Regions from separate parts of the Nocardia sp. CS682 genome, predicted to be linked through region 2. Evidence: riboswitches for the same ligand, from Rfam matches in the RefSeq annotation. Region 2 holds a riboswitch; the other holds the start of a gene.
The links. Region 2 has a riboswitch for glycine ahead of gcvP (aminomethyl-transferring glycine dehydrogenase). Riboswitches for the same ligand answer to the same signal wherever they lie in the genome.
Positions count from the first base shown of each region.

Region 1: another riboswitch for glycine. It lies ahead of glyA (serine hydroxymethyltransferase); the one in region 2 lies ahead of gcvP (aminomethyl-transferring glycine dehydrogenase).

Region 1 is NZ_CP029710.1:453,500-457,920, forward strand. It holds gene DMB37_RS02115 (L-serine ammonia-lyase) at 1-919, opposite strand, end outside; gene glyA (serine hydroxymethyltransferase) at 916-2,211, opposite strand; glycine riboswitch at 2,253-2,347, opposite strand; gene DMB37_RS02125 (IclR family transcriptional regulator) at 2,551-3,336, opposite strand; gene DMB37_RS02130 (GMC family oxidoreductase) at 3,349-4,421, opposite strand, start outside.
Region 2 is NZ_CP029710.1:8,705,514-8,709,934, reverse strand. It holds gene gcvP (aminomethyl-transferring glycine dehydrogenase) at 1-2,677, opposite strand, end outside; glycine riboswitch at 2,827-2,926, opposite strand; gene DMB37_RS39370 (MerR family transcriptional regulator) at 3,193-3,786, opposite strand; gene DMB37_RS39365 (bifunctional nuclease family protein) at 3,988-4,421, opposite strand, start outside.

The DNA of each region.
Region 1 (4,421 bases), 670 kb from region 2:
TGACGAAACGCTGAATGTAGTGCAGCACAGCGGGAATGATGCCCGCGGCACCGTTGGTCGGCGCGGTGACGACCCGGCCACCCGCGGCGTTCTCCTCGTTGACCGCCATCGCGTACAGCGTCACCCACTCCATCGCGCGTAGCGGATCGTTGTCCTCCGCTTCGGCGCCGAGCCGCTCGAACAGGTTCGCCGCACGCCGCCGCACCCGCAGCGTGCCAGGCAGCACCCCGCCCGTCGACATGCCGCGCGCCACACAGCGTTGCATGACCTCCCAGATGTCGAGCAGTTCCGAGCGCACCTGATCCGCACTGCGCGAAGACATTTCGTTGGCCAGCACCACGGCACTGATGGACAGTCCGGTGGCCTCGGTGATCGCGAGCAGCTCGTCCGCCGAGCGGAACGGGTGGGCCACGGCGACCGGCGCCTCGACCGTACGCCCGTCGATCTCGTCCTCGTCGAGGACGAAACCGCCACCGACGGAGTAATACCGGCGCTCGAGCAGCACCCTCCCCGCCGCGTCGCGCGCGGCGAACAGCATGCCATTGGTGTGGAAGGCCAACCTCGTCAGCCCGAGCAACTCGACATCCTCGTCCACGGCGAACGCGATCGAGTGCACACCGCCCAGATACAGCCGCCCGGTGGCGCGGGCCGTGGCAACGGTGGCGCGCATGGCGTCCGGGTCGACGCTCTCGGGTTGCGCACCCGCCAGTCCGGCCACAATCGCCTCGACACTGCCGTGACCACGCCCGGTCGCCCCGAGCGACCCGTACAGTTCCACCCGCAGTGCGGCCGTCTCGTGCAGCACGCTGAGGTCTTTCAATCGCTCCACGAATGCGGCCGCGGCACGCATCGGCCCGACCGTGTGTGAGCTCGACGGACCGACACCGACCCGGAACAGGTCGAAAACGCTGATGGTCACGCCGGGTTCCGCATTCCGACATACAGCGGGAACTGCTGTGCCAAGGCGTCGACCCGCTTGGTCAGCGCCGCCGAGGCCTCGCCGGTACACAGCGCCGTCGCGATGACGTCGGCGACCTCGGTGAACGCCGCGATATCGAAGCCGCGCGCGGCCAGTGCCGGTGTGCCGATCCGTAGTCCCGAGCTGATCATCGGCGGTCGCGGATCGAACGGAATGGCGTTGCGGTTCACCGTGATGCCCAGCCGCTGCAACAGGTCCTCGCCCTGTTTACCGTCCAGCGCGGCCTCGCGCAGGTCGACGAGCACCAGGTGCACGTCGGTACCGCCGCTGACCACGCCGATACCGGCCGCCCGGCAATCCTCGGTCAGCAGCCGCTCGGCGAGCAGCCGGGCACCCGCGAGGGTCCGCTCCTGCCGTTCGCGGAACGCGGGCTCGGCCGCCATCTTGAAGGCGACCGCCTTGGCCGCGATCACATGTTCGAGCGGTCCGCCCTGCTGGCCGGGGAACACCGCCGAATCCAGCTTCTTGCCCAATTCCGGTGTGGCGAGGACGAATCCGCCGCGCGGCCCGCCCAGCGTCTTGTGCGTGGTCGAGGTGACGACGTGCGCGTGCGGCACCGGCGAGGGATGCAACCCCGCCGCGACCAGACCGGCGAAGTGCGCCATATCGACCATCAGGTAGGCGCCGACCTGATCGGCGATCCGCCGGAATTCGGCGAAGTCCAACTGCCGCGGATAGGCGGACCAGCCCGCGATGATCAGCTTCGGCTGATGCTCTTCGGCCAGCCGCGCCACCTCGGCCATGTCGACCAGCTGATCCTCGGCCCGAACGTGGTATGCGGCAACGTCGTACAGCCGCCCGGAGAAGTTGATCTTCATGCCGTGCGTGAGGTGACCACCGTGGTCCAGCGCCAAGCCGAGGATGCTGTCACCGGGCCGCAGCAGCGCGTGCATCACCGCGGCGTTCGCCTGCGCACCCGAATGTGGTTGCACGTTCGCGTATTCCGCACCGAACAGTGCGCGCAGCCGCGTGAGGGCCAGCGACTCGATCTCGTCGATGTGCTCGCAGCCGCCGTAGTAGCGGCGTCCCGGGTAGCCCTCGGCGTACTTGTTGGTCAGCACGGTGCCCTGGGCCTGCATCACCGCGAGCGGCGCGTAGTTCTCCGACGCGATCATCTCCAGCCCGCGTTGCTGGCGGTCGGTCTCCCGATCGACCATCGCGGCGACCACGGGGTCGAATTCGCGCAGGGAGACATCGAGTGGGGTACGGAGATCGGCGGCGGGATCTGCCATGGGGAGCCTTTCGTCGACGCGTGCGCGCGCGTAAGTGTGGCTCCTCCCGCTCTGTCCTAGGGCCTGAGAGATTCACGCGCTGTGCGTTTGCCCCGTCGGCGAGTGCCTCGATGCACTACTTTTCAGAGTTGCCTGATGCGCAGCGGTACTGGGCCTGAGAGATTCCCGGGAGGTGTTGCTCCTTCGGCTCTCCATCGAACGGATGGAGATCTCCCGCTGCGTGTGCGGCGAATATTCAGTTGTTGCATATAGCGCAACAACTGCGCAATACGGCACTCAGTATTGTCGGCGGCCGCGCGCGTTGTCAATGGCGAACCCCGGCCGTACCAGCCCGGCCCGTCAGCCGAAGTAGCCGAGCCGCCTGCTGATGTCCGCGGCGCTCGCTATCGCGAGTTCCGCCATCGGCGCGAAGCGGTCCGGGCCGAGCCGATACGACGGCCCCGAGACGCTCAGCGCCGCGACGATCGCGCCGTTGCTGTCGAAGACGGGAGCGGCGACGGCGTTCAGCCCGATCTCCAATTCCTCACGCACACTTGCCCACCCGTTCTCGCGCACCGCCACCAGCTGGGCGGCCAGGTCGGCGACCTTGGTCAGCGTGTTGGCGGTGTAGCCCTCCAGCTTCGGGCCGACCTGCTTGCGCAGCGCCGCCGGTGCGAGCCCGGACAGCAGCACCTTGCCGCTCGACGTGGCGTGCGCCGGGCAGCTCTGCCCGACCCAGGACCGCAGGGCGATCGAGCCGGTGCCCGCCGCCTCGACGATATTGATGATCCGATTCCCGTCCAGCACAGCAATATTCGTGGTCTCGCCGGTTTCGGCCGCCAGCGCGTTGCACGCGCCCTGACTCTGCCCGACGAGATCGACCTGCGCGCTGGTGGATCCGGCCAGCCGGACGATGGAGAACCCGAGCCGGTACTTGCCGCGGTCGGAGAGCTGCTCGACGTAACCGCGTGATTCCAGCACGGCGACCAACCGGGAGACGGTAGATTTGTGCACGCCGAGCTCGGCGGCGATCTCCGTGACGCCGGCCTGCCCCAGCTTGGCGATGATCTCCATCACCAGCAGCGCGCGGTCGACCGACTGCACCGCAGCGGCCCGACCCGTGTCCTCACCATCCTGTTTCGCCATGACGCCGTCATTCTAGGCTGATCCCCTGATCAGGTCCGCGCACTTCTCGGCCATGGCCATGACGGTGATGTTCGGGTTCACCGCGGGCAGTTTCGGCATCGCGGACGCGTCGACCACCCGCAGCCGCGACACCCCCTTCACCCGCAGCTCCGGATCGAGCACCGCCAGCGGATCCTCGGGCGCACCCATCCGCGCGGTGGCGGCCGGGTGGTAGACGGTGTTGTGGGTGGCGTGGATATAGCTCAGCAGTTCGTCGTCGGTGGTCGCGTCCGGTCCGGGGGCGAGTTCCGCGGCGACCCACTCGCGCAGCGGCGACTGCTCGGCGATCCGGCGGGCCAGCCGGATACCGGCGAGCATGACCTTTTCGTCGTGACCATCCGGATCGGTGAAGTATCGCGGGTCGACTTTCGGCCGATCCCGGAAGTCACGAGTGCGTAGCCGGACGGTGCCGCGCGAGCGCCCCTGGGTCACGTTGGGGGTCAGGCAGAAACCGTTGTCGGTGGTCGGGTAGCCGTGGCGCAGGGTGTTCATGTCGAACGGCACGCTGCCGTAATGCATCATCACGTCCGGCAGGCGCAGTGTTTCGTCGGTGGTGGCGAACAGGCCGATCTCCCACCACTGCGTCGAGGTCTCCACCATCGGCTTGGCGGCGTCCCAGAACACCAGTCCTTCCACATGGTCGTCCAGATTCGCGCCGACGCCGGGCGCGTCGACCAGCACCGGAATGCCGATCTCCCGCAGATGATCGGCGGGCCCGATGCCGGACAGCATCAACAACTTCGGCGTATCGATGGCACCCGCGGTGACGACGACCTCGCGCCGCGCCGAGACGGTGTCGTAGCCGGTGAGGTCGGGGCGTTGGTAGCGCACGCCGGTCGCGCCGCGGGCCCCGTCGAAGAGGATCTCGCTGACCCGGCAGTCGGTGCGCACCACCAGATTCGGGCGCGAGTTCAGCACCGGGTGCAGGTATGCGTGCGATGTCGACATGCGCGTACCGTCTTCGGCCGCGTTGATCTGGAACCAGCCCGCCCCGTTGCGCACGGTGGCACCCCGGTTGAATTGCACCGTCGGCAAACCGACCGCCG
Region 2 (4,421 bases):
GGTGCTCCCACTCCCCGACCAGGCTGGCCGCGGTATGCGGCGCACCGCGCAACGGGTTGTCGGTAACCGGCCACACCCCGGCCGCCACCTGATCGATCTCCTTACGAATCGCGATCATCGCCTCGATGAAATCGTCCAGCTCGGCAAGGTTCTCGCTCTCGGTGGGCTCCACCATCAACGTGCCCGCCACCGGGAAGCTCATGGTCGGCGCGTGGAATCCGTAGTCCGCCAGCCGCTTCGCCACATCATCGACGGTGACACCGGTCTGCTTGGTGATCTCCCGCAGGTCCAGGATGCACTCGTGCGCGACCATGCCGTGCTCGCCGGTGTAGAGCACCGGGAAGTACTCGTCGAGCCTGCGCGCGATGTAGTTGGCCGACGCGATCGCCGTCAAGGTGGCGCTGCGCAGCCCGTCCGCGCCCATCATCCGAATGTAGGCCCAGGTGATCGGCAGGATCGAGGCGGAGCCGTAGTTCGCGGCCGACACCGCGTGCGAGTCGGTCACCAGTGGGTCGCCCGGCAGGTATTGCGCGAGGTGCGAGCGGACCGCCACCGGACCGACGCCCGGACCGCCACCGCCGTGCGGGATGCAGAACGTCTTGTGCAGGTTCAGGTGGCTCACGTCGCCGCCGAACTTACCCGGACGGGCGAGCCCGACAAGAGCATTCAGGTTCGCGCCGTCGACGTACACCTGACCGCCCGCGTCGTGCACCAGCTCGCACAGCTCGGCGACCTCGTGCTCGTACACGCCGTGCGTGGACGGGTAGGTGATCATGATGCAGGCCAGCCGGGCGGCGTGGTCGGCGATCTTGGCCCGCAGGTCGTCCAGGTCGATATCGCCGTTCTCGCGGCACTTGACCACCTCGACGCGCAGCCCGGCCATCGCCGCCGAGGCCGCGTTGGTGCCGTGCGCGCTGGACGGGATCAGGCAGGTATCCCGGTGTGTGTCACCGCGATCCAGGTGGTAGCGCCGGATCGCCAGCAGGCCCGCGTACTCGCCCTGGCTGCCCGCGTTGGGCTGCAAGCTCACCGAGTCGTAGCCGGTAATGGCGCACAGCCACTGCTCCAGATCGGTGATCACCTGGAGCAGGCCGGGGGCGTCCTCGACCGGCGCGTATGGGTGCACGCGGGCGAAGCCGGGCCAGGTGATGGCCTCCATCTCGGCGGTCGCGTTGAGCTTCATGGTGCAGGAGCCGAGCGGAATCATGCTGCGGTCCAAGGCAATATCCTTGTCCGACAGCGACCGCAGGTAGCGCAGCATGGCGGTTTCGGTGTGGTACTTGGTGAAGGCCGGGTGGTCGAGGAACCCGGAGGTGCGGTTCTCGATCGCGGCGACCGGGGCCGGCTCGCTCTGCTCGGCCGACAGTGTGGTGCCGAAGGATTCGAGCACCGCCGCGACATGCGCCTCGATGGTCGCTTCGTCGCAGGCGATCCCGACATGATCGGCGTCGACCAGGCGCAGGTTGATCCCGCGCGACTTCGCCTTCGCCACAACGGCTTCCGCCCCACCGGGCACGTGCGCGAGCACGGTGTCGAAGAAGGTGTCGTGCACGACCGCGCCGTCGAGACCGGCGGCGATGGTGGCCGCGTGCCGGTGCACCCGGCGGGCGATCTCGCGCAGCCCGTCGGCACCGTGGTAGCTCGCGTACATCGCCGCGACGATGGCCAGCAGCACCTGCGCGGTACAGATGTTGGAGGTGGCCTTCTCGCGCCGGATGTGCTGTTCCCGGGTCTGCAACGCCAGCCGGTAGGCCACGTCACCGTCGGCGTCCACCGAGACGCCTACCAGCCGGCCCGGCAGCTGCCTGGCATACGCCGTGCGCACTGCCAGATACCCCGCGTGCGGCCCGCCGAAGCCGAGCGGCACGCCGAAACGCTGGGTGGTACCGAAGCAGACGTCCGCGCCCTGGTCGCCGGGCGAGGCGATCAGCGTCATCGCCAGCAGGTCCGCGCCGACCGCGACCAGCGCGCCACGCTCGTGCGCCGCGCTGATCAGCGACGTCCAGTCCACTACACGGCCCGACGCGCCGGGAGCCTGCACCAGCACGCCGAAGAACTCACCCTCGGGCAGCTCGCCACCGGCCAGATCGGCCGGAACGAGTTCGATACCCAGCGGCTGTGCCCGGGTGGTCAGCACGGTTTTGGTCTGCGGGAAGAGATCGGTGTCGATGACCAGGCGCGCCGACTTGGACCGGCTCGCCCGGTGCAGCAGGGTCATCGCCTCGGCGGCCGCGGTGGCCTCGTCGAGCATGGACGCGTTGGCCACGTCCATGCCGGTCAGCTCCGACACCATGGTCTGGAAGTTGAGCAGCGCCTCTAGCCTGCCCTGGCTGATCTCCGGCTGGTACGGCGTGTAGGCGGTGTACCAGGCCGGGTTCTCCAGCAGGTTGCGAACGAGCACCGGCGGAGTCAGCGTGTCGTAGTAGCCGAGCCCGATCATCGAGGTGGCCACGGTGTTCGAGTGGGCGAGCCCGGCGAGTTCGGTGAGCACCTCGTGTTCGGTTGCCGCGGGCGGCAATCCGGAAAGTCCGGACCCGTCCAGGATGGTGGCGGGCAAGGCCTTCGTGGCGAGCTCGTCGAGCGAGCCGACGCCGACGACGTCCAGGATCCGGGCGAGTTCGCCCCGGTCGGGTCCGATGTGGCGGTCGGCGAATGAGCGAGTCACGGCAGCTCCCATTGGGTCGGGCGGGTCGACGGCGGTCGACGGGTACCAGCCCTCCCCCTCTGTTTTGTTGCCTGAGAGATTCGGACGCCGCGGCCTACTCGTAGGCCGAGCCCCTTTCCCCATCGGCGGGCAGCCCGAAGCCACCGCTTTCCAGAGGCGCCCAAGCCCGCACGGTCCCTGTTGCCTGAGAGATTGACGGGGAGGTGCTGCTCCTTCGGCGCCCGGACTCTGACGAACCCGGGACTCTCCCGCACGGCGTTGGCGCGCCACCAGTTTAAGCCGATGACACGCCGGAACGTGGCACTGGTCCCGTCCCGGCGGTGTCGCGCTCGTCACGTGCAGGTCAAGGACTGTTCCAGCAGGAACATAGTTAGATGCGCATATCTACTTAACGACATGTTTTTCGGAACCTTATAGGCCGCGTCCGGGTCCCCGTCCCCTGCACCAAAAATCAAGTGCCACACAGCACAACACCCCGCTACCCTCGATTCGTCGGGGAGGCGGGGTGTTGTTTCGGTTGGCTACTTTTAACCGGTCTTGCGGCTCATCCGTGCCTTGCGCCGGTAGGACAGCTCGTCCTCCGGACGCTCCGACACCGCGGACGCGCGTTCCGCGGGGAAGTTGGCAATGGCGCCGGTGAGTTCATGCATGGCTCCGCTGATGGCGATGCCGAAGACGCCTTGCCCGCCCTGCAGTAAATCAACTACCTCCTCGGCCGAGGTGCACTCGTACACCGAGGTACCGTCGGAGAACAGGGTGATGCCCGCGAGGTCCTGCACTCCCCTGCTGCGTAGGTGGTCGACCGCGATCCGAATGTTTTGTAGCGAGATGCCCGCGTCGAGCAGCCGCTTCACGATCTTGAGGACGAGAATGTCCTTGAACGAATATAGGCGCTGGCTCCCCGAGCCTGCGGCGCTGCGGATGGAGGGCACCACCAATCCGGTGCGCGCCCAGTAGTCGAGCTGCCGGTAGGTGATCCCGGCTACCTGGCATGCACTGGGTACCCGGTAGCCGACCAGATCGTCGGGAACCGAGTCGTCCGGGAACAGGCCTGGCTGTACCACATCCTGCGATTGCTCTGCCACTGACCACTCCCTTGCTTCGCCGACGGCTAGCCTCATCGATGACCCGGCTCCGTTTCGACCACTGCTTGTACTGACGACCTGGCCAAAACGGACGTGGCCCAACTATCGAGATTACTCCCCTTGATTGTCCAGGGAGCACCATCGTCGAGCCAAACGCGACGCGCGGTTAAAGTCTCGACCTCTGGTTCAGCTCCGCGCGTCGTCGGCGCGGCGGCACCGGGGCGGCGGATGGGCCGGTCAGCTGTCGGTGGCCTTGAAGTCGTCCGGTGAGACGGATTCGAGAAATTCCTTGAACTTCTCGACCTCGTCCTCGCGCTCGTCCGGCATGACCAGCCCGGCTTCCTCGAGCACCGGCTCCTCGGCGTAGATCGGGCAACCGACCCGCAAGGCGATCGCTACCGAATCCGACGGCCTGGCCGAGATGTGCAGATCGTTCTCGAACACCAGGTCCGCGTAGAAGGTGCCTTCCTGCAGGTCGACGATGCGCACCTCTTTGAGGGTGTGCCCGAGCTCGGTGATCAGAATCTTGATCAGATCGTGGGTCAGCGGGCGGATCGGGGTCACCCCCTCCTGCTCCAGCACGATCGCGGTCGCCTCGGCCTGCCCGATCCAAATCGGTAGGTACCGATCCCCCGACACCTCACGGAGCAACAGCACGGGTTGGTTCTGTG